Regions from separate parts of the Mesorhizobium abyssinicae genome, predicted to be linked through region 2. Evidence: predicted binding sites of a transcription regulator. Region 2 holds the regulator's gene; the other holds the start of a gene.
The links. The regulator PhoB, encoded in region 2, activates phosphate uptake and scavenging genes when phosphate is short. The targets are predictions, from matches to a motif close to TGTCATNNANCTGTCAT.
Positions count from the first base shown of each region.

Region 1: a site for PhoB is predicted at 1,529-1,545, ahead of phnF (phosphonate metabolism transcriptional regulator PhnF). Genes of this name have one in related genera too.

Region 1 is NZ_JARAKC010000001.1:850,060-861,506, reverse strand. It holds gene PU724_RS04010 (carbon-phosphorus lyase complex subunit) at 1-379, opposite strand, end outside; gene phnH (phosphonate C-P lyase system protein PhnH) at 381-986, opposite strand; gene phnG (phosphonate C-P lyase system protein PhnG) at 986-1,447, opposite strand; gene phnF (phosphonate metabolism transcriptional regulator PhnF) at 1,582-2,331, shown strand; gene PU724_RS03990 (amidohydrolase family protein) at 2,328-3,158, opposite strand; gene PU724_RS03985 (zinc-binding alcohol dehydrogenase family protein) at 3,163-4,179, opposite strand; gene PU724_RS03980 (ABC transporter permease) at 4,246-5,211, opposite strand; gene PU724_RS03975 (sugar ABC transporter ATP-binding protein) at 5,208-6,761, opposite strand; gene PU724_RS03970 (ABC transporter substrate-binding protein) at 6,909-7,904, opposite strand; gene PU724_RS03965 (aldo/keto reductase) at 8,221-9,219, opposite strand; gene PU724_RS03960 (UxaA family hydrolase) at 9,333-10,838, opposite strand; gene PU724_RS03955 (hypothetical protein) at 10,819-11,028, shown strand; gene PU724_RS03950 (GntR family transcriptional regulator) at 11,086-11,447, shown strand, end outside.
Region 2 is NZ_JARAKC010000006.1:247,335-258,781, reverse strand. It holds gene PU724_RS16100 (response regulator) at 1-1,182, shown strand, start outside; gene PU724_RS16095 (substrate-binding domain-containing protein) at 1,736-2,764, shown strand; gene pstC (phosphate ABC transporter permease subunit PstC) at 2,906-4,366, shown strand; gene pstA (phosphate ABC transporter permease PstA) at 4,363-5,679, shown strand; gene pstB (phosphate ABC transporter ATP-binding protein PstB) at 5,695-6,519, shown strand; gene phoU (phosphate signaling complex protein PhoU) at 6,543-7,253, shown strand; gene phoB (phosphate regulon transcriptional regulator PhoB) at 7,273-7,962, shown strand; gene PU724_RS16065 (ROK family protein) at 7,966-9,210, opposite strand; gene xylF (D-xylose ABC transporter substrate-binding protein) at 9,476-10,516, shown strand; gene PU724_RS16055 (sugar ABC transporter permease) at 10,677-11,447, shown strand, end outside.

The DNA of each region.
Region 1 (11,447 bases), on a different contig from region 2:
GGTGTGTGTAGTCGAAGGTCGGGCCGAGCAGCTGGCCGCCGGGCAGGTCCTTGTAGGTTGCCGACACACGACGCTCGACCAGCATGGCGCCGGTGTCGACCGGCCTGGTGTAGCCGAAGCGCGGCAGCGTGGTGCGGTAGGCGCGGATGAGGAAGATCGCCTCGATCATGTCGCCGCGCGCCTGGACGATGGCAAGTGCTGCCAGCTCGCGGTCGTAGAGCGAACCCTCGCTCATCACCCTGTCGACGCCGAGCGCCAGCTGCTCGACGACCTGGTCGAGGCGCAGCGCCGGCACCGTGCGGTCGCCGCGACGGCGATCGGCGAGCAGGCGGTGCGCATTGGCAATCGCGGCCTCGCCGCCTTTCACCGCGACATACATGTCAGGCCTCCATCGTCTTGATGCGCGTGGTGCGCGGCAGGCAGGCGACCCCGTCCGGTGCTGCCAGGATGATGTCGACGCCGCGCGGAAAGCGCTGGCTGTTCTGCTTCCACTGCTCGATGAAGTGGCGCGGCATCTCGGCCGGCGCGAGCATTGCCATCTTCTCGATGCCCGGGCCTTCGAGCAGCAGGGGAACGCCCGAGGCGAGATCGCTGACGATGAGGATCAGCGTCGTCGAGCGGTCGGGATATTCCTGCGTGCCTTGCGAAAAGCCATCCAGCGCCATCATCTCGGCCGGCCTGGCTATAATGGCGAAATGCGCGTCGGCCGGCATGTTGGCGAGCGGCGCGCCGGTGTGGAAGCCGAGCCAGGATCTGACCGGCGCTTCGGCCTGCAACGCAGGTTCGAGCCAGAGCGGGGTGTCGTTGTCGCAGAGCGTCAGCGCCACGGCGCCCGATGTCACTGACAGCGGCGCCGGCGGGCGGGCGAGGCCCGGCAGCGGCTGTATGCTGCCCGGCCGCGCCATGGCGTCCATGACGGCGCGAAACACGGTCTGCGCATTGAAGACCGGATCGGCGAAGCCGCCCTCGATCGCTTGCGTCTCCATCAGTCCTCTCCGCGCACCATGGTGAAGAAATCCACTTTCGTCGCCGCCGTCTCGGCGCGACGTTTTTCCTGCGCCTCGCTGAGCACCGTACGCAGCGGCGCGATGACCCTGGTCTCGACAATTTCGCGATGGGCCGGGTCCTGCCACAGCGCGTCGGCGATCGCGGCCAGCTTCGCCTTCTGCCTGTCGCGGCCGAGCGCATAGCTATGGCCGACCTGACCGGAGGGCAGGCGCACCGTGGCGCGGGTGACCGTCGCCTCGCCGACATTGAAGGGCGCGCCGCCGCCCCCGATGCGGCCACGCACCGTCACCAGACCGGTTTCGGGGCCGCGCAAGAGTTCGGCTTCCAGGGGCAGGCCGGCCTTGCTCCAAAGCCGGGCGAGCTCGTCGCCCCCGGACTGCGCCAGCGTCGCCATCGCCGCCTTGCGCCCGGCCTGCTCGCGCGCTTCCTGTCCTCGCATGGCAGCACTCCGTCGATTGCGTAAATTTGTCTATTGATATAGACAACTATACAAATTATACGCATTAGCTAGCGCGAGTCCATGACGGCTGGATGACATCGGCGAAAAGTCTGGGCGGTGAACCGGGGGCTGACATGAGTGGGCAGCAGGCAGCCAGCATCGAGCGGCGCAGCGGCGTTTCGCTGTGGCGGCAGATCGCCGACCGGATCCTGCAAGGGATCGCGGCCGGCGACTTTGCCGAGAGCGCGGCGCTGCCGCCGGAAATGGCGCTTGCCGAACGCTATGGCGTCAATCGCCATACGGTGCGCAGCGCCATCGCGGCGCTGGTGCAGGAGGGCGTGCTGAGGGCCGAGCAGGGGCGCGGCACCTTCGTCTTGTCGCGCAAGCGGCTTTCCTACCCGATCGGCGCCCGCACGCGCTTTTCGACGGGCCTGCAGGGGCAGACAAGCGAGCGGCATATCGCGCTGCTCGCCTCATCGGTCGAGCCGGCAAGCCGGCGCATCGCCGATGCCTTGAAGCTCGCCAGGGGAGCCGCCGTGCTCCGCCTGGAGACGCGCGGCGAGGCCGACGGCCATCCGGTGTCGCGCGCCACCGCCTGGTTCGACGCCAGGCGCTTCGCCGGCATCGATGCCGCCATGGCGGAGACGGGATCGGTCACCGCATCGCTCAGGCGCTTCGGCATCAACGATTATCTCAGGCAATCGACGGTGCTGTCGGCGCGCCATGCCGATGCCGCCGATCTTGCCGATCTCGACCTGCAGCCCGGCGCCATCGTGCTGGTGACGGTCGCGGTCAACGTCACGCTCGACGGTCAGCCGATCCAGTTTTCGGAGTCGCGGTTTCCGGCGGAGCGGGTGGAGCTCAAACTGTCGGCCAATGACTAGCCGATGCCGTAGAAGCGTGCGGCGGTGCCGCCGAAGACGGCGTCCTGCTCCGCCGGCGAAAGGCCTGCCAAAAGCTCCTTCGCGGCGGCCAGCCAATTCTCGTAGGTGGCGGCGAGCTCGCACACCGGCCAGTCGCTGCCGAACATCAGCCGGTCCGGCCCGAAGCAGGCAACGAGATGATCGGCATAGGGTTTGAGGCCGGCGACCGACCAGTTCGGCCCGGCCTCAGTGACCAGGCCGGAGAATTTGCAGACGACCGACGGCCGCTTCGCCAGCGCCGCCATGTCGCTTGCCCAGGGCTCTAGAATGCCCTTGGCGATGAAGGGTTTTGCCGCATGGTCGACGACGATCGGCAGGTCAGGCATGTGGTCGGCGAGTGCGGCGACCACCGGCAAATGGCGCGGCTGCGCCAGGGCGTCGAAACGCAGGCCGAGTTTCGGCAAAAGCTTCAGCGCGGCGAGCTGCTTCGGCTTCAAAATATCGAAGGTGTCGTCGATGTCCTGCAGCATCGGCCTTATGCCGCGAAACTTCGGCCGCGCCGCCAGCCGTCGCAGCGTCGCCTCGACATCGTCGGCTTCGAGATCGACCCAGCCGACCACGGCCGCGATGCTGTCGTCCTTGTCGGCGAGGTCGAGCATGAATTCGGTTTCGGCGACGGTCGCCGCCGCCTGGACGACGACGGTGCGGGCGATGCCGGCGGCCTGGAGGTGCGGCGCGAGGTCGGCCGGGAAGACGTCGCGCATGATCGGCGCGACGTGCGGCCCCATCCAGAAATAGTCGCCGCGCGCGATCTGCCAATAATGCTGGTGCCCGTCGATCCTCTGCATTGTCCTACCCGATCTCGATGACGGCCTTGATCAGACCGGATTTCTCATGCGCCCATCTTGCGAGATCACGCGGCGTGCCCGCAAGGCTCGTGCGGTGGGTGACGAGCTTTGCCATGGGCACCGCACTGTTGCGGATCGAGGTGGCGACATGGTCGAAATCGGCGCGGAGCGCATTGCGGCTGCCGATCAGCGTCATCTCGCGCTTGTGGAACTCCGGGTCGGAGAAGGTGATGTCGTCCTTGACGACACTGACCAGGACGAGGCTGCCGCCATGCGCGACATGGGCGAAGGCCGATTGCACCGACTGCGTGTTGCCGGTGGCGTCGAAGACCACGTCGAAGCCCTCGCCATCGGTCGCGTTCCGCACCAGATCGGCCGCCGCCTGCCGCGAGCCGTCGAGCGCGGCGAAACCAAGCTCGCTTTCGGCGAAGCCAAGGCGCTCGCTGCTCATGTCGAGCAGGCTGACGTCGAGGCCGGCGATGCGGGCAAACAGCGCCGTGCCAAGTCCGATCGGGCCGGCGCCGATGACCAGCGCGCGGGCGCCGGATTCGGTCAGCGCGCGGCGCACCGCATGCGCGCCGATCGCCAGGAATTCGACAGCGGCGGCATCGGCCAGCGACAGGCCGTTTGCCGGGTAAAGATTCTGCGCCGGCACCAGGATCTCTTCGCACATGGCGCCGTCGCGATGGACGCCGAGCACCTCGATCCTCACGCAGCAATTCGGCTTGCCTTTCCGGCAGGCGATGCATTTGCCGCAAGCCAGATAGGGGTTGATGATGACGGCCTCGCCGACGCTCAGGGCGACGCCCTCGCCGGTTTCGGCAACCGTGCCGGAGACCTCGTGGCCCATGATGCGGGGATAGGCGAGGAACGGGTGCTTGCCCTCGAAGATGTGGTAATCGGTGCCGCAGATGCCGACATGGCTGACTGCCACCCGCACCCAGCCGGCGGGCGGCGCGCCGGGCTCGTCGCGGTCTTCGAGGAAGAGCTCGCCGGGCGATCGGCAGACGACTGCTTTCATGCTTCAATCCAATTGTTTATGCCGCCGGCCCTCGCTTTCGCGGGGCCAGCGGCACTGGGAGGGAACTTACTTGCCGCGGCGGCGCAGCCCGTCAAAATAGACGATGACGATGATCAGCACGCCGGTGATGATGCGCTGCCAGAAGGCGTTGACGTTCAAAAGATTGGCGCCGTTGTTGATGGTGGCGAGGATGAAGGCGCCAAGCAGCGGGCCGTGCACGGAGCCGACCGCGCCGAACAGCGAAGTGCCGCCGATCACCGACGAGGCGATCGCCTGCAATTCCCAGCCCTCGGCCTGGGTCGGATTGCCGATGCCGATGCGCGAGGCGAGCAGCACGCCGACAAAGGCGGCGCACAGGCCGGACAGCGTATAGGCCATGTAGATGGTGCGCTGGACATTGACGCCGGACAGGCGCGAGGCCTCGGCGTTGGAGCCCACCGAGAACAGGTAGCGGCCCCAGCGGCTGTGGTGGAGGAAGATGTAGGCCGGGATGCCGACCAGGATCACCATCCAGAACAGGTTGGGGATGCCGACGAAGGAATTGCGCGAGAATTCCTGGAAGGCGTCGTTGTTGATCGAGATCGAATTGCCGTTGGTCATCAACAGGCCGATGCCGCGCAGCGAGGTCAGCGTCGCGAGCGTGATGATGAAGGGCGGCAGGCCCATCCTGACGATGCCGAAACCGTGGAACAGGCCGATGGCGACACCGACCAGCAAGGTGATCAGGATGGCGGCGAAGACCGGTACGCCGGCATTGATCAGCATCGCCGTGATGACGGTGGCGAAGCCGACCACGGCACCGACCGAAAGATCGATGCCGCCGGTGATGATGACGAAGGTCTGGCCGACCGCCAGGATGGCGATCATCGAGCCCTGGCGCAGCAGGTTGGAGATGTTGTTGGCCGAGGCAAAGCTCTGCGTCGACACCGACAGGATGACCCACAACAGAACCAGCAGCGCCAGCAGCGTCAGCCCGAACAGGGCGTTGTAGTTGCGCTTCGGCTTTTCGGCCGCGATCGCCTCGGTGCTCATTTCTGTCCTCCCTGTTTTTCTTGTTTCTCGGCGAGCGCCTGAGAGAGAATGTCTTCGTGGTCGGCGGTGCGGAAGCCGTGCGTGGCGACAAGCTTGCCGCGCCGGAACACATGCAGCGTGTCGGCGAGCTCATAGACCTCCGGCAGATAGGAGGAGATCAGGATGATGCCGGCGCCGTTGGACAACAGCGTCGAGAACAGGCGGTAGATCTCGGCCTTGGTGCCGACATCGACGCCGACCGTCGGCTCGTCGAAGATGAACAGCTTGGCGCCATGCGCCAGCCATTTGCCAATGACGATCTTCTGCTGGTTGCCGCCCGACAGGCTGGAGGCGAGCGCGTTGCGCGTCGGCGTCTTGATCCTCAGGCCGGCGATCTGGCGATCGGCCTCGACCTTCTCCTGCGTGTTGGAGATCAGGAGATTGTTCGAGATGCGCTTGTAGATCGGCAGGTTGAGGTTGAGGCCGACCGGCAGGTTGAGGCAGAGGCCCTGGTCGCGGCGGCTTTCCGGCGCCAGCGCCATGCCGAGCCGGATCGCATCGTGCTCGGAGTTGACCTGCACCTCCTTGCCTTCCCACAGGATCTGGCCGGCCGATTTCCGGTGGCGGCCGTAGAGGGTGGTGACGAACTCGCTGCGGCCGGCGCCGATCAGGCCGTAGAGACCGACGATCTCGCCGGCGCGGACGCTCAACGAGACATTCTCGAAGCCCTTGCCGGAGAGGTTGCGTGTCTCGACGATGGTCGCGCCCGGCGTAAAATGTTCCTTGTGGTAGATCTGCTCGATCGAGCGGTTGATCATCAGCTTGACCAGCTCCGGCTCGCTGGTCTCGGCGATGTTGCGGGTGCCGACCAGGGTGCCGTCACGCAGTACCGAGACACGGTCGGCGAGCTCGAACACCTCCTCCATGCGGTGGCTGATGTAGATGATGGTGACCCCTTCGCCCTTCAGCCGGCGGATCAGCTTGAACAGCTGGTCGGCCTCCTTGCGGGTGAGGTAGGCGGTCGGCTCGTCGAAGATCAGGAACTTGGTGCCGCGCACGGTGGCGCGGGCGGCGGCGATCAGCTGCTGCTGGCCGATGGTGAGATCGCCGAGCACGACATGCGCCGGCAGGTCGAAGCCAAGACCGTCGATGATCTTCTGCGCTTCCTTGACCATGGCCCGCTGCTGCAGGATGCCGAAGCGGGAATCCTCCTCGCCGAGGAACATGTTGGCGGCGACGGTGAGGTGGCGGCAGAGCACGACCTCCTGGTGCACGGCATTGATGCCGAGCGCCATCGCCTCGTGCGGGGTCGCCAGCGCCGCTGGCTTGCCCTCCCAGATGACGTCGCCGGAGGTGCGCGGCATGACGCCGGTGAGAAGCTTGATGAGGGTGGATTTGCCGGCGCCGTTCTCGCCGACGATGGCGTGGATCTCGCCGGACTTGAAGGCGAGGTTGACCGGCTTCAGCGCGTGCGTGCCGGGATATCGCTTTTCAAGCCCATGCAGTTCTAGGATCGTCCTGCCGGGCTCCAGCGTGGGGGCGGGGTGCAGGTCCTGCGCCGTCGACGTCATGACAATCCTCCCAGATTGGCCTCAAGATTGGCACGCAACGATGCGGCGCAGCCGCATCGTCAAGGATGGTTCAAGCCAGCGGATCCCCGGATGTGCTGGTGTTTCCGGGGCAGCGAGGCCCCGGAAACAGTGCGCCTATCGCGATGCTTAGTCGAGCTTCGGATTGAGCAGCGCGTCGATCTTCGGCTCTTTCATGTTGGCCTTGGTGACCAGGTTGGCGCCGGTGTCGACATTGGCCTCGACCTTCTCGCCCTTGGAGGCGGCGAGCGCAGTCTTGATGCCGTCATAGCCCATCCGGTACGGATCCTGGACGACGAGGCCGGAAATGACACCGTCGTTGAGGAACTTGATCAGCTTCTCGTCGCTGTCGAAGCCGATCAGCCCGACCTTGCCGGCCAGGTTGTTCTCGGCAATCGCCTGACCGACGCCCTGCGCCATGATCAGGTTGGAAGCGAAGATGCCTTTCAGGTCCGGATTGGCGGTGATCAGGTCGGTGGCGATGTTGAGGCCGGTCGTGGCCTGGCCGTCAGCATACTTGTCGGCGATCAGCTCGAGGCCGGGATATTTCGCCTTGAGCTGTTCCTTGAAGCCCTGCGCGCGCTGCTCGAGCGAGCCGGCGCCCGGCAGCGCGGTGATCAGCGCAACCTTGCCCTCGACCTTGCCGCCATTGGCTGCGCCGATGGCCGCGGCAAGTCCGTCAGCGGCGACGCGGCCGCCCTGGACGTTGTCGGTGGTCAGGAACGAGGTGAAGGCCTTGGAGTCGGCGCCGGAGTCGATGCCGATGACCTTGACCTTGGTGGCGGCCTCGTCGATCGGCTTGCCGAGCGCCTTGGCTTCGGTCGGCGCGATGACGACGGCGGCCGGATTGCCGGCGACGGCATTCTCGAGGATCGAGATCTGGCCGTTGACGTCGGTCTCGGCCTGCGCGCCAAGCTCCGGCACGTTGATGCCGAGGTCCTTGCCGGCCTTGCGGGCGCCGGCGAGCACGATCTGCCAGTAGAAGGACGTGGTGTCCTTGACGATGATCGGAATGGTCACGTCCGCCGCCGAGGCCGGCGCCGTGTGCAGCGCGCCGGCGAGCATCGAGGCGGCGGCGAGCGCGACGAAAGCGCGGCGGTTGAGAATGCTGGTCACGAATTTCATGAGGGTTCCTCCCTAGATCGCCCGGTGAAGGTTACGGAAGCTCCGTTCGGATAGGCGCGGCCCAAACAGAACTTTATCAATAAAAAACATTTGCCGTTTGTTGATAGTGCATCGACCCCGTCGACGCAAGTGCTGTTTCGTCACGTCTGCGCGACGGCCTAGCGTTTGCCGTCGCTACGTTCGAACGCTTCCGATCCTCCCGAATTGAGATGGAATATTAATTCCACCTATGTGTCAATATGGAATGTATGTTCTCTTTCGATCGTGAACTCTCCCGGCCCATGTAACGCACGGAGCCGGGCAGGAGCTCCGCCTATCAGCCGAGTTCCTGGACCACCGTATAGGGATCGTATTTGGCGTATTCCGCCGGCGCCACCTCGACGTCGAGCAGTTCCAGATTGCGCGTCAGGTTGGCCGGCTTGGCCGTGCCTGTCAGGACCGAGGCCACGACCGGTTCATGCAGCGGAAACTGGAAGGCGGCGGCCGCCAGCGGATAGCCGCCATCGGCCGCGATCCGCTCCATGGCGCCGACGCGGTCGAGGATATCCTTGCTCGCCGGCTGGTAATCGAAATGCGCGCCATGCACCGGACCGGTCGCCAATATGCCGGAGTTGAAGACGCCGCCGATGATCAGGGACGTCTGGCGCCGCCGGCAAAGCGGCAGCAGTTCGGCCTCCGCGCTGCGGTCGAGCAGCGAATAACGGCTGGCGAGCAGGATGCAGTCGAGCGGTGCCCGGCTGAGCACATCGAGGCAGATGCGCACCTCGTTGACGCCAAGGCCATAGGCGGAAATCGTGCCGGACGACTTCAGCTCCTCCAGCGCCTTCAACCCGCCATCCATGAACTGGCGGAAATGCAGCTTCGTCTGCTCGACGCCATGCGTGTAGGTGCCGATGTCGTGGACAAACAGGATGTCTATCCTGTTCAGCCCAAGCCGCGCATAGCTGAACTCGACCGAGCGCATGATGCCGTCATAGGAATAGTCGTAGTCGAGCGCAAAGGGCAGCGGATCGACGTAGGAATGGTCGGGGACCTTGTCGTCCGGCACGGGGCGGAACAGGCGTCCGACCTTGGTCGACAGCACGTAGGACGAGCGCGGCTTCTGGCGCAGGAAATCGCCGGTCCGGCGCTCCGACAGGCCGAAGCCGTAGAAGGGCGCGGTGTCGAAATAGCGCAGACCGCCGTCCCAGGCCGTCTGCAGCGTTTCCATCGCCGCTTCGCGCGGACAGGCCCGGTAGAGCCCGCCGATCGCGGCGCCGCCGAAGCTGATCTCGCTGACTTCGAGCGCAGTGGTGCCGATCCGGCGCTTGTTCATGCAAAGCCTCCCGTGCCGGCTATCCGTCAGCCGGCCGATGTCTTGTTTGTTTTGACGCAATCCCGGACGGAAAACCGCTTCACGCCTTTTCCTGGAATTGCTCGAGTTGATGTCTAGAGCGTCGCGCCGAGGTGCCAGGGCACGAACTCGTTGTCGCCGTAGCCGAAGGCCTCGCTCTTGGTCTTGCGGCCGGACGCCGTCTCGACGATGAGCTCGAAGATCTCGCGGCCCATGCCGGCGATGGTCTTCTCGCCGGAAGCGATGACGCCGCAATTGACGTCCATGTCCTCTTCCATCTGGTGGTACATGGTCGAGTTGGTGGCGACCTTGATCGACGGTGTCGGCCGGCAGCCGAAGCAGGAGCCGCGGCCGGTGGTGAAGACGATGACGTTGGCGCCGCCCGCCACCTGGCCGGTGGCGGAGACCGGGTCGTAGCCGGGCGTATCCATGAACACCAGGCCGTGGCCGGTGACCTTCTCGGCATAGCCGAAGACGCCGTTGAGCGGCGTCTGGCCGCCCTTGGCGACCGCGCCCAGCGACTTCTCAAGGATGGTGGTCAAGCCGCCGCGCTTGTTGCCGGGGGAGGGGTTGTTGTCGATCGAGGCCCCGTGCTTGGCGACGTGGTCTTCCCACCACTTCACATAGCCGTCGAGCTTGGCCGCGATCTCCGGGCTTGCCGCGCGATAGGCGAGCAGATGCTCGGCGCCGTAGATCTCCGTCGTCTCCGACAGGATGCCGATGCCGCCGACGCCGGCGAGGATGTCCACGGCCGCGCCCAGCGCCGGATTGGCGGTGATGCCGGACATGCCGTCGGAGCCGCCGCATTGCAGGCCAACGACGATCTCGCTGACCGGGATCGGCTCGCGCTCGAGGCGACCGACCTCCTCGGCGATCTCGGCGAGCACGCCCATCGCCTTCTCGACCGATTTGCGCGAGCCGCCGGCGTCCTGGATGTTGAAGTGCCGCTTGCCGGCGGCGACGCCCTTCTGGCCGTAGAGGGTCAACTGATTGACCTCGCAACCCAGCCCGACCATCATCACGCCGCCGAAATTCGGATGCCGGGCATAGCCGGCGAGTGTCCGGTGAAGCACCATCATGCCGTCGCCGGTGCCGCTCATGCCGCAGCCCTGGCCATGCACGATCGGCACGAAGCCGTCGATCCCCGGGTATTTCGGCAAGAGCGTGCGGTTGGCCTCGTCGGCGATGGCGTGGCAGACGGTGGCCGAGCAATTGACGCTGGCGATGATGCCGATGAAGTTGCGGGTGCCGGCGCGGCCGTCGGCGCGGCGATAGCCCATGAAGGTGCGGGCGCGGTCGGCCTCGGTCGCGTGCTCGGCTTCGCTCGGCGGCACCACCGGCAGGCGGCCGCTCTCGAAGATCAGATTGTGCGAGTGGACATGTTCGCCGGGTCCGATATCCTGCGTGGCGCGGCCGATCGCCTGCGCATATTTCACAACCGCCTCGCCGGTCGCGATCGGCTTGATCGCCACCTTGTGGCCAGGCTCGATCACCGCGACGGCGACAGCGCCGCCCGGCAGCGCCGCGCCGATCTCGATGCGGCCATTGGCGACCGCGACATTGTCGGCGGGAGACAGGAGGATGCTGTTTGCGGCGTTCACGGGCGGTTTCCTGGGATGTTCCTGGGTGCGTGGGCGGATTGACACGCGTCAGTTAATGGATAATGTCTTTTATCGTGAAAAAACATTTTTGCGTCAATTGTTTTTTCGCGAGAGCGCCGCGCGCTTGCGGATGCGAAGGCCAGCCGGCCTGCATCTGAAAGCGATTCCGCTTTACGGCAGCATGCGTTAGGACCATATCGCGCTTCAGGCCGACCGCTGCAAGCGCCGGCGCGCAACGGGGCGGGGGATGTCGAAAAGCAACAACGTCTACAAGGACGCCTACAACCGCTGCCTCAGGCTGCTCGACGAGACGCAGAGCCTGCCGTCGGAACCGGAGCTCGGCACGCTGCTCGGCGTCAGCCGCACCACGGTGCGCAGCATCCTGGCGCGCATGGAAGAAACCGGGCTCATCGCCTGGAACAAGCGCAGCAAGACCGTACTCAGGGCGCCGCGGCCGGACGACTTCTTCCCCGAGGAGGAGACCGATACGCTGGCCGAGATCATCGAGCGCTCCTTCATGCGCCGGCTGCTTGCCGGCGGCGCCGAGGCCGGCATGCAGATCAACGAGCTGGAGCTGGCGCGCGAGATCGGCGTCGGCACCACCAGCGT
Region 2 (11,447 bases):
GGCATTCCGGAAGACAAGCTGAAGGCGGTGTTTGAGAAGTTCAACCAGGTCGATACGTCGTCGACGCGGCGGCACGAGGGCACTGGGCTCGGTCTTGCCATCACCTCGCGGCTGGTCGAGCTGATGAGCGGCGAGATCGGGGTCGAGAGCGATGAGGGCAAGGGCTCGACCTTCTGGTTCACGGTGACGCTGCCGCGGGCCATGCAACAGAGCGGGCAGCGGATCATGCCGGTCGACGTCACCGGAGCCCGGGTGCTGATCGTCGACGACAATGCCGTCAACCGCTCGATCCTGAGCGAGCAGATGGCGTCGTGGACGTTCGATTCCTGCGCGGCCGAGAGCGGCGCCGAGGGGTTGAAGGTGCTGATCGCCGCCGCCGCCTATGGCGTGCCGGTCGATTGCGTCGTGCTCGACTACCAGATGCCGGGCATGAGCGGCGCCGAGATGGCGCGCATCGTGCGCAACACCGACGGCCTCGCGCACACGCCGATCATCATGCTGACGTCCGTCGACCAGTCGCTCGCCAACACCAGCTACCGCGACCTCGGCATCGATGCGCAGCTGATCAAGCCGGCGCGCTCCTCGGTGCTGCTGGAGACGCTGGTCGCCACCGTCCAGCGTCACCGCCACAGCGCGGCGGTCAGCCATCCGCCGCAGGCGGCGAGCGGCAGTGCGGGGATAGCGCAGCCGGCGCCGGCCAGGGCCGCCTCGGCGGTGTCGGAACGGGCCCTGCTGCAGCCGCCGCCGGCGCGTGCGCGCGCCCGGCCGACCGGTGGCGAACGCGGGCTCGATATCCTCGTGGCCGAAGACAATGAAGTGAACCAGATGGTCTTCACCCAGATCCTCGGCGAGACAGGCTACGGCTTCGAGATCGTCGGCAACGGCCGCAAGGCGCTCGACGCCTACGGTCGGCTCAAACCGCGCATGATCCTGATGGATGTGTCGATGCCGGAGATGAACGGACTGGAGGCGACGGCCGCCATTCGCCGGCTGGAGGAGGAAAGCGGCATGCATGTGCCGATCGTCGGCGTCACCGCGCATGCGCTGAAGGGCGATCGCGAGCGCTGCCTGGAGGCCGGCATGGACGACTATCTGCCCAAGCCCATCAGCCCCAGGGCCCTGCTTGAAAAGCTGGAGCGCTGGATCGGCGCCGACGGCCAGGCGCAGAGAAACGCCGGTTAAACCTGTCGAGGCCGCTGCTTCGGAGCGAGTGCCATCGCAGCGCCCGGTTTGCGAAGCACGGCGGAAAACCGGGGCTGCCGTGGGGATATGGTGCGATCGCACCATATCGAACCGGGCATCGAGCCGAAACAATGGCGGCATCGGATTCGCTCCCCCGGTTACGGGCGGGAGCAGCGACCGCCGGCTAGAAACAGCGTCGACTCTACCCCAACGGACCTGTTTTCGGCGATGGCTCGGCCATGATACGCTCTGGCCAGGGGCAACGCGCTCTCGTCCGGCTTTTCTTTTCTCGGCGGCCGAGGCTCGTGCCGCCGAGGGCAGGGCGGGCCTCCAGAATCGCGCAAGTCCCTGATTCCAACGGCAAACCGCCGTTGCCTCGCCGAGGGCTGGCTGCCAGCCGTTTCCGGCGAGCCGGTCAGGCGTTACCGGGCTGACACGAAACTGTCATGCGACTGTAATAATCGGAAGCTATTGGCCTCACCGGGCGCCGATGGACAGCGGTGCCAAGAGTCCATCTTTCGAAGAGACCATCTTCCGAACAGGAGCAGGCCACATGAACAAATTTCTCCTCACGGCGTCGGCCGCCGCGCTTGCGCTGGCCGCGTCGTCCGGCTTCGCCGCCGCGCGCGACCAGATCCAGGTTGCCGGGTCGTCGACCGTGCTTCCCTATGCCAAGATCGTTGCCGAGCAGTTCGGCGAGACCTTCACCAAGTTCAAGACCCCGGTGGTCGAGTCCGGCGGCAGCGGCGCCGGCATCAAGGAATTCTGCAAGGGCGTCGGCGAAGACACCATCGACATCGCCAACTCCTCGCGCCCGATCAAGAAGGACGAGATCAAGTCCTGCGCCGACGCTGGCGTGAAGGATATCCAGGAAGTCCGCATCGGTTATGACGGCATCGTCTTCGCCACCGACATCAAGGGCCCGGACTGGGCGCTGGTTCCCGCCGACATCTACAAGGCGCTGGCCGCCAAGCTCGTTGTCGACGGCAAGCTGGTCGACAATCCGAACACCAAGTGGAGCCAGGTCAACCCGAAGCTGCCCGACTGGGACATCGCCGCCTACATCCCGGGTGAGAAGCACGGCACGCGCGAAGTGTTTGAGACCAAGCTTCTCGACGCCGGCTGCGACAAGGCTGCCATCAAGGCCACCGGCATCAGCGACGACAAGGAAATCGGCAAGACCTGCATCGCCATCCGCAAGGACGGCAAGGCTGTCGATATCGACGGCGACTACACCGAGACGCTCGCCCGCATCGACTCCAACAAGACCGGCGTCGGCGTGTTCGGCCTCGCCTTCTACGAGAACAATGCCGACAAGCTGAAGGTCGCCAGCGTTGAAGACGTCGTGCCTTCGACCGAGACCATTGCCAGCGGCAAGTATCCGGTTTCGCGCCCGCTGTTCTTCTACGTCAAGAAGGCGCATCTCGGCGTCGTTCCGGGCCTGAAGGAATATGTCGAATTCTTCCTCGACGACCAGATGATCGGCCCGGAAAGCCCGCTTGCCGAATACGGCCTGGTTTCGGCTCCCGACGCCGAGCGTCAGTCGCAGCGCGACGCCTTCGCCGCCGGAAAGACCATGTAATCAAGCTTAGGGCCGGGGCGCGGGATTACCTGCGCCCCGGCCTCTTCGCCCGCCGCAGTGGCGGTGGCGACCGGAGCGTGATCCCGAAATGGGACCGGACAAGATCATGCTCGAACGAGGGATTTCCCCTGGGGTGGGTTCATGTCGTCCATGCTCGTACTTGCCATAGTCGCCGCCATCGGCGTGGTCGCATTCTTCATTGGCCGCCAACGGGCCGTGGCGCAGGACAATGGCTCGGTGAAGCCGCATTCGCGCGCCCATTATCACGGCTGGTGGGCCTTCCTGCTCGCCGTCCTGCCGGCCCTCCTGCTGCTTGCCGTGTGGAACATCGGTTCATCCGTCTATCTCGAGCGCCACATCCACGCCGCCTTGCCCGAGCGCACCGCCGACAGCGCGGTCGCCAGCGAGGCGCTCGATGTCAGCTTGGTGAAGAGCCTCGCCAGGGGGCTGCGCCAGCTCGATGCAAACACCCAGCTTCCCGCCAGTTTCGCTGAATTGCAGCCGCTGCTCGCCGCCAAGGGCGTGGCGCTGGCGACGGACACCCAGGACTACATGATCCCGATCGCCGTCGAGGCGAATGCGGTGCAGGACAGGCTCGGCCTGGTCGGCGCCGTCGTCACGCTCGTGCTGTCGATCGCCGGCGCCTTTTACGCGCTCCGGCAAGTCGCGCCGCGGGCGCGCGCCAGGAACAATGTCGAGCGGCTGATGCTGTGGGGGCTGCTGGCGGCCTCGACCATCGCCATCCTGACCACGGTCGGCATCGTGCTTTCGATGCTGTTCCAGACCATCCAGTTCTTCGACAGCGTTTCGCCGGCGAGCTTCTTCTTCGGCACCGTCTGGGATCCGCGCTTCGCCGCGGCCGGCTCGGGCGGCAGCCAGGGCCAGTTCGGCCTGATTCCGCTCCTGTCCGGCACGCTCTACATCGCCTTCGTCGCCCTGCTGGTGGCGGTGCCGGTCGGTTTGATGTCGGCCGTCTACATGGCCGAATACGCCTCGCCCAAGGTGCGCTCGGTGGTGAAGCCCGCGCTCGAGCTGCTGGCCGGCATCCCGACCATCGTCTACGGCATTTTCGCCGTCGTCACGCTGGGGCCGTTCCTGCGCGATCTCTCGGCGGCGCTGACCGGCGGTTCGCCCTTCATCCAGGGCCAGAGCATCTTCACCGCCGGCCTGGTCATGGGCGTCATGCTGATCCCGGTCGTATCCTCCCTGTCGGACGACATCATCACCGCGGTGCCGCGCGCCATGCGCGACGGCTCGCTCGGCCTCGGCGCTACGCGCTCGGAGACGATCAAGCGGGTGATCCTGCCGGCCGCGCTGCCCGGTATCGTCGGCGCCATCCTGCTGACCGCCTCGCGCGCCATCGGCGAGACCATGATCGTGGTGCTCGCCGCCGGCGTCGCCGCCAATCTCACCGCCAATCCGTTCGAGGCGATGACCACCATTACCGTCAAGATCGTCAACCAGCTGACCGGCGACCTCGAATTCAATTCGCCGCAGACGCTGGTCGCCTTCGCGCTCGGCATCACGCTGTTCGCGCTGACGCTGGTGATGAACATCGTCGCCCTCTACATCGTGCGCAAATACCGGGAGCAGTACGAATGACCGATATCCCGCTGGATACGATGGTCCGGGCCGCGGCTCCCGCGCGCCGCGACATCGGCCTCAAGGCCCGCTACGCCGCCGAACGCCGGTTCCGCATCTATGGCGTGCTGGCGATCTCGGTCGGCCTCGCCTTCCTCGCCATCATGCTGATCACCATCGTCTCGAAGGGCTACACCGCCTTCTGGCAGACGACCGTGACGCTGCCGATCAATTTCGACGAGAAGATCATCGATCCTTCCAACAAGCGCGCCACCGATCCGGACGTGCTGATCAAGGCGAACTATCCCAAGCTGGCCGACAAGGCGCTGATGGCCAAGCTCGGCATCGATCCCGCCAACAAGCCGATGGCGCTGAAGCTGAAGGGCTTCCTGTCGGAGGGCGCGCGCGTGCAAGTGCGCGACATCGTCGTCGCCGATCCGTCGGTCATCGGCACCACGCGCAACGTCGACATCCTCGCCGCGGCCAATCTCGATTCCGCCTTCAAGGGCCAGATCGACCTCAACGTCGAGGAAGCGCGCCGCAAGGTCTCTGACCAGCAGATCGCCTGGATGAACCAGCTCAAGGCCGACGGCACCATGGCCGAGCATTTCAACAAGGGCCTGTTCACCTATGGCGCCTCCAGCCGTCCGGAAACGTCGGGCATGGGCGTGGCCATCATCGGCTCCTTCTACATGATGGTGATCGTGCTGCTTCTGGCGCTGCCGATCGGCGTCGCCGCCTCCATCTATCTGGAGGAATTCGCCAAGAAGAACCGCTTCACCGACCTGATCGAAGTCAACATCAACAATCTGGCGGCGGTGCCGTCGATCGTCTTCGGCCTGCTCGGCCTCGCCGTGTTCATCAACTTCCTCGGCATGCCGCGCTCGGCCGCCTTTGTCGGCGGACTGGTGCTGACGCTGATGACGCTGCCGACGATCATCATCGCCACCCGCGCGGCGCTTGCCGCAGTGCCGCCGTCGATCCGCTCGGCGGCGCTCGGTCTCGGCGCCTCCAAGATGCAGATGGTGTTCCAGCACATCCTGCCGCTTGCCGCCCCCGGCATCCTCACCGGCACCATCATCGGCCTGGCGCGCGCGCTCGGCGAGACCGCGCCGCTGCTCCTGATCGGCATGGTCGCCTTCGTTGCCGACTATCCGAAGACGCCATTCGATCCGGCGACAGCGCTGCCGGTGCAGATCTACATGTGGGCCAACGAGGCAGAGCGCGCCTTCGTCGAGCGCATGTCGGGCGCGATCATCATCCTGCTCGTCTTCCTCATGGCCATGAACATCACGGCGATCGTGCTCAGGCGCCGCTTCGAACGGCGCTGGTAAAAGAAGGCATCTGGTATGAACATCATGACCGAACAGTCTCTTGAAAACGCAGTGGGCGACAAAATGAACGCCAAGTCGAACGAAGTGATCAAGATGCGCGGCGACAAGGTCGGCGTGTTCTATGGCGAGAAGCAGGCGCTGTTCGACGTCAATCTCGACGTCCGCCTCAACCAGGTGACGGCGCTGATCGGTCCTTCGGGCTGCGGCAAGTCGACCTTCCTGCGCTGCCTCAACCGCATGAACGACACCATCGATTCGGCGCGGGTGACCGGCAAGATCACGCTGGACCAGGAGGACATCTACGACAAGAGCATCGACGTCGTCGAGCTCAGGGCCCGGGTCGGCATGGTGTTCCAGAAGCCGAACCCGTTCCCGAAGTCGATCTACGAGAATGTCGCCTACGGCCCGCGCATCCATGGGCTGGCCAAGCGCAAGGCCGACATGGACCAGATCGTCGAATCCAGCCTGAAGAAGGCGGCGATCTGGAACGAGGTGAAGGACCGCCTGCACGAGCCCGGCACCGGCCTGTCCGGCGGCCAGCAGCAGCGCCTGTGCATCGCCCGCGCCATCGCCGTCTCGCCGGAGGTGATCCTGATGGACGAGCCGTGTTCGGCGCTCGACCCGATCGCAACCGCCCGCGTCGAGGAGCTGATCGACGAGCTGCGCCAGAACTACACGATCGTCATCGTCACCCATTCGATGCAGCAGGCGGCGCGCGTGTCGCAGCGCACGGCGATGTTCCACCTCGGCTACCTGGTCGAGGAGGGCGCCACCGACAAGATGTTCACCAACCCCGACGACAAGCGCACCCAGGACTACATCACCGGCCGGTTCGGCTGATTTCCAAGCACGAGGACAGGATCATGGGTGAACATCATACGGTTGCGTCTTTCGACGAGGATCTCGGCGCCATCAGCAAGCTGATCTCCGACATGGGCGATCTCGCCCGCTCGATGGTCGCCGGCTCGACGCGCGCGCTGCTCAATTCAGACAACGCCCTGGCGCAGCGTGTGGTGTCCGACGACGCCATCATGGACGCACGCCAGCGCGAGCTCGACGACCGCGCCATCACGCTGATCGCCAAGCGGCAGCCGATGGCCAACGATCTGCGCGCCGTGGTCGGCTCGATCCGCATGGCGGGCGACCTCGAACGCATCGGCGACCTCGCCAAGAACATCGCCAAGCGCGTCGGCACCGTCGGTCTCAGCGTCACGCCGCGCGACCTTTCGCATTCGATCGACGGCATGGCGCAGCTGGTGCTGATTCAGGTGCAGGGGGTCATCGAGGAATATGCCGCCGCGGATGCCGCGGCGCTTGCCAAGCTCCGCAACGACGACGAGCGCATCGACGTCAAATACACCTCGGTGTTCCGCGAGCTTTTGACCTACATGATGGAAGATCCGCGCAACATCACCGCTTGCACGCATCTGTTGTTCTGCGCCAAGAATCTGGAGCGCATCGGCGACCATGTCACCAATATCGCCGAGAACGCCTACTACGTGCTGACCGGCCAGCAACTGCCCGCCAATCGTCCGAAGCTGGACGAGACGGCGATGTCGGCGCCGGCGGCCTGAGAAGAAGGGTGACGGGCCGATGATCGCGCCACGCATCATGGTGGTGGAGGACGAGGAGCCGCTGGGGGTGCTGCTCCGCTACAATCTTGAATCGGAAGGCTACCAGGTCGAGGTGGTGACACGCGGCGACGAGGCCGAAATCCGGCTGCAGGAAAACGTGCCCGACCTCCTGGTGCTCGACTGGATGGTGCCGGCGGTTTCCGGTATCGAGCTCTGCCGGCGTCTCAGGATGCGGCCGGAGACCGAGCGGCTGCCGATCATCATGCTGACGGCGCGCGGCGAGGAAAGCGACCGGGTGCGCGGCCTCTCCACCGGCGCCGACGACTATCTGGTCAAGCCGTTCTCGACGCCGGAGTTCATGGCGCGCGTCAAGGCGCTGCTGCGCCGCGCCAAGCCGGAAGTCCTGTCCAGCATGCTGAAGGTCGGCGACATCGTGCTCGACCGCGAATCGCATCGTGTCTATCGCAAGAAGAGCGAGATCCGGCTCGGTCCGACCGAGTTCCGCCTGCTCGAATTCATGATGCGCCATCCCGGCCGCGTGTTCTCGCGCAGCCAGCTGCTCGACAATGTCTGGGGCGAGACGATCTACATCGACGAGCGCACGGTCGACGTGCATGTCGGCCGCCTGCGCAAGGCGGTCAACAATGGCCGCATGCCTGACGTCATCCGCACCATCCGCGGGGCCGGATACGCGATCAGGGAAGATTGACGCTCAGGCCACGTTCTTCCCGGTGGCGCCGCCTTTCACCTGCACGCCCGGCGCGAAAATCTCCTGGTCGACGAAGGTCAGTGCGCGCATGGCGCAGCCTTCGCGGATGAGCGGCAATTCGTTCGGCTCGGTGTCGAAGGAGATCGACTTCGAATGCTGGCCGCCGGCGGTCTGGGCGATCGCCTCGCGCAGCGCCGGCTCGATCAGGTCGAAGGCGGCGGCGCTGACGCCGACCATGGCGACGGGAGCTGGATCGATCAGCGCGAACAGGCTGCCGAGGCCGTAGCCGAGCGCCTCGCCGGCCTTGCGGTAGGCCTGGCGCTCCGGGCCGTCGCCGGCGCGCGCCCTGGCGGCGAGCGAGCGCATGTCGGCGTCGCTGACATCGACCGGCTCGGCGTCCTCGCCCATCTGCTTGGCATTGCGCCAGATCGCATAGTTGCCGGCATAGGCCTCGACGCAGCCGCGCCGGCCGCAGCGGCAGAGCGCGCCGCCCGGCCGGTGGATCATGTGGCCGAATTCGCCGCCGGAGGAATGGGTGCCGGTGAACAGCTCTCCCTTCAGCACCAGCCCCATGCCGATGCCGTGCGAGAGCAGGATGGCAATGAAGTCGTCGCGGTACCGCTCGGGATCGCGCCACTGCAGCGCCACCGCCATCATGTTGCAGTCATTCTCCATGGTGGCCGGAACGCCGAATTCGGCTTCCAGAATGTCGGCGAAGGCGATGTCGGTCTGCGGCGTGATCGGTGACCACAACATGGCGCGGGCATGGGTGTCGGTGATGCCCTGGATGCCCATGGCGATGCGGGCGACGCCGCGGACGTCGAGGTCGGGATCCTCGAAACGGCGCCGGACGATGGCCACGCATTCGCCGATCAGCTCGTCGCGCGGCATGATCGCCGTGTCGAGGCGGCGCTGCTCCTCGGCAATGACCTGCCCGGCATAGTCGATGACGGCGACGGAAAGGAAGTTCAGCGACAGGACCACCGTCATCACCGCCGTGGCTTCCGGATTGAGGGCAAGCCCGACCTGCGGCCGGCCGCGCTTCAGCGAAACAGCCTCGTTTGGCTTGCTCTCGGTCAGGATGCCTTCCTGGATCAGGTCGGACGAGATCGCCGAGATGGTCGAATGGCTGAGGCCGGTGGTGGCGGCGATCTCGGTACGCGACGGCTGGCCGGCGCGGCGCACGGCCGAAATAACCATCGCCCGGTTGCGTCGGCGCAGATCGTCGTGGCGGATTCCAACCGACATGCTTTGCCTTCCTCCCGGTCGTCGCGGCCGTTTTTGATTTCGAAGGCCGTCGGCGACACCGTATGAATAGTGGCAGAAGCGGGCCAGCCTGTCATTTATTTATTCCGGAGCTCGAAAAAAATTCGCCGAGGCCTCGGAATCGCTCAGAATCGTTGTTGACAGCGCTCCGCCGTTGGATCATATTTTTTTCGAGGCTCGAAAAAAAGCCTCTATGCCGGCCTCAGGGCCAGTCTGGGTCGCGCCGCAATGGCGCAGGGAGGAAATCATGAAGAAATTCGCAACCGCCATGCTGGCGGGTGTCGCCTTGTCGTTGACGCTCGCGTCGGTCGCCGAGGCGAAGGACAAGGTGATCGGCGTTTCCTGGTCGAACTTCCAGGAAGAGCGCTGGAAGACCGATGAAGCGGCGATGAAGAAGGCCATCGAGGCGGCCGGCGACAAGTATATTTCGGCCGACGCGCAGTCCAATCCCGGCAAGCAGCTGACCGACGTCGAAAGCCTGATCTCGCAGGGCGCCAATGCCCTGATCGTGCTGGCGCAGGACGCTTCGGCCGTCGGGCCGGCGGTGCAGAAGGCGCTGGACGAAGGCATTCCGGTCGTCGGCTACGACCGGCTGATCGAGAACAAGGACGTCTTCTACCTGACCTTCGACAACAAGGAAGTCGGCCGCATGCAGGCCCGCGAAGTGTTCAAGGTCAAGCCGGAAGGCAATTATGTCTTCATCAAGGGCTCGGGCGCCGACCCGAACGCCGATTTCCTGTTCGCCGGCTCGATGGAAGTGCTGAAGGAAGCCATCGACGGCGGCAAGATCAAGAATGTCGGCGAGGCCTATACCGACGGCTGGCTGCCCGCCAACGCGCAGAAGAATATGGAGCAGTTCCTGACCGCCAACGACAACAAGGTCGATGCGGTGGTGGCGGCCAATGACGGCACCGCCGGCGGTGTCGTCGCCGCGCTGACGGCGCAGGGCCTCGCCGGGACCGTTCCGGTGTCGGGCCAGGACGGCGACCACGCCGCGCTGAACCGCATCGCGCTCGGCACCCAGACCGTGTCGGTGTGGAAGGACGCGCGCGAACTCGGCAAGAACGCCGCCGAGATCGCCTCGGCTCTCGCCGACGGCAAGAAGATGACCGACATTGCCGGCGTCAAGGACTTCACCACGCCGGGCGGCAACACCGTCAAGTCGCTGTTCCTGACGCCGGTCGCGATCACCAAGGACAACCTCAACGTCGTCATCGACGCGGGCTGGATCAAGAAGGACGAAGTCTGCGCCGGCGTTGCCGCGGGCGCCGTCGCCGCCTGCAACTGAGGCAGGCCTTCCAGTTTGAAGACCAGGCGCCGCGGCCCATGAGCCGCGGCGTCCATCAAGCTTCGTTTCGCAACGGGCTTCCGGCTTCAAGTGAGCCGGGAAAGCCAATAGAATCATGTTCCGGCAACCGCGCCAGACGGCAAACCGGTGGGAGGAAATCATGACCGATACGACCTCAAGCACGGTCGCCGCGGACCGGGCACGCGCAGCCGAACTCAGCGCCGCCGGCCGCTTCCTCAAGGCAACCGAACTCGACACGCGCATGCTCGGCATGGTCGGCGCGCTGCTGGTCATCTGGATCGGCATCCACGTCCTGTCGGGCGGGCTTTTCCTGACGCCGCGCAACCTGTGGAACCTGTCGGTGCAGACGTCCTCGGTAGCCATCATGGCGACCGGGATGGTGCTGGTCATCGTCATGCGCAATATCGATCTTTCCGTCGGCTCCGTCGAAGGCGTGGTCGGCATGATCATGGGCGTGGCGCAGGCCGAATTCCTGATCCGGGTCATCGGTCTCGAGCTCGGAAATCCATGGCTGTGGATCATCGCGCTCGCTGCCGGCGTGGTGCTTGGCCTGGCGATCGGCGCCTTCCAGGGCTTCATCATCGCCTATATGGAGGTGCCGGCTTTCATCGTCACGCTGGGCGGCCTGCTGGTCTGGCGCGGCATGGCCTGGATGATCACCAGCGGCCGCACGGTCGCGCCGCTCGACGCCACCTTCCAGTTGATGGGTGGCGGACCGCGCGGCTCGATCGGGGCCACGGCGAGCTGGGTCGTTGGCGTCGTCGCCTGCGCGGCGGTCGCCTTCGCGCTGCTCAACGGCCGCTCGCAGCGCAAGCGGTTCAATTTCCCGCTGCGTCCGGTATGGGCGGAAGTCTTCCTCGGCGTCGTCGCCTGCGCCGCCATCCTCGGCGCGGTCTCGGTCGCCAATTCC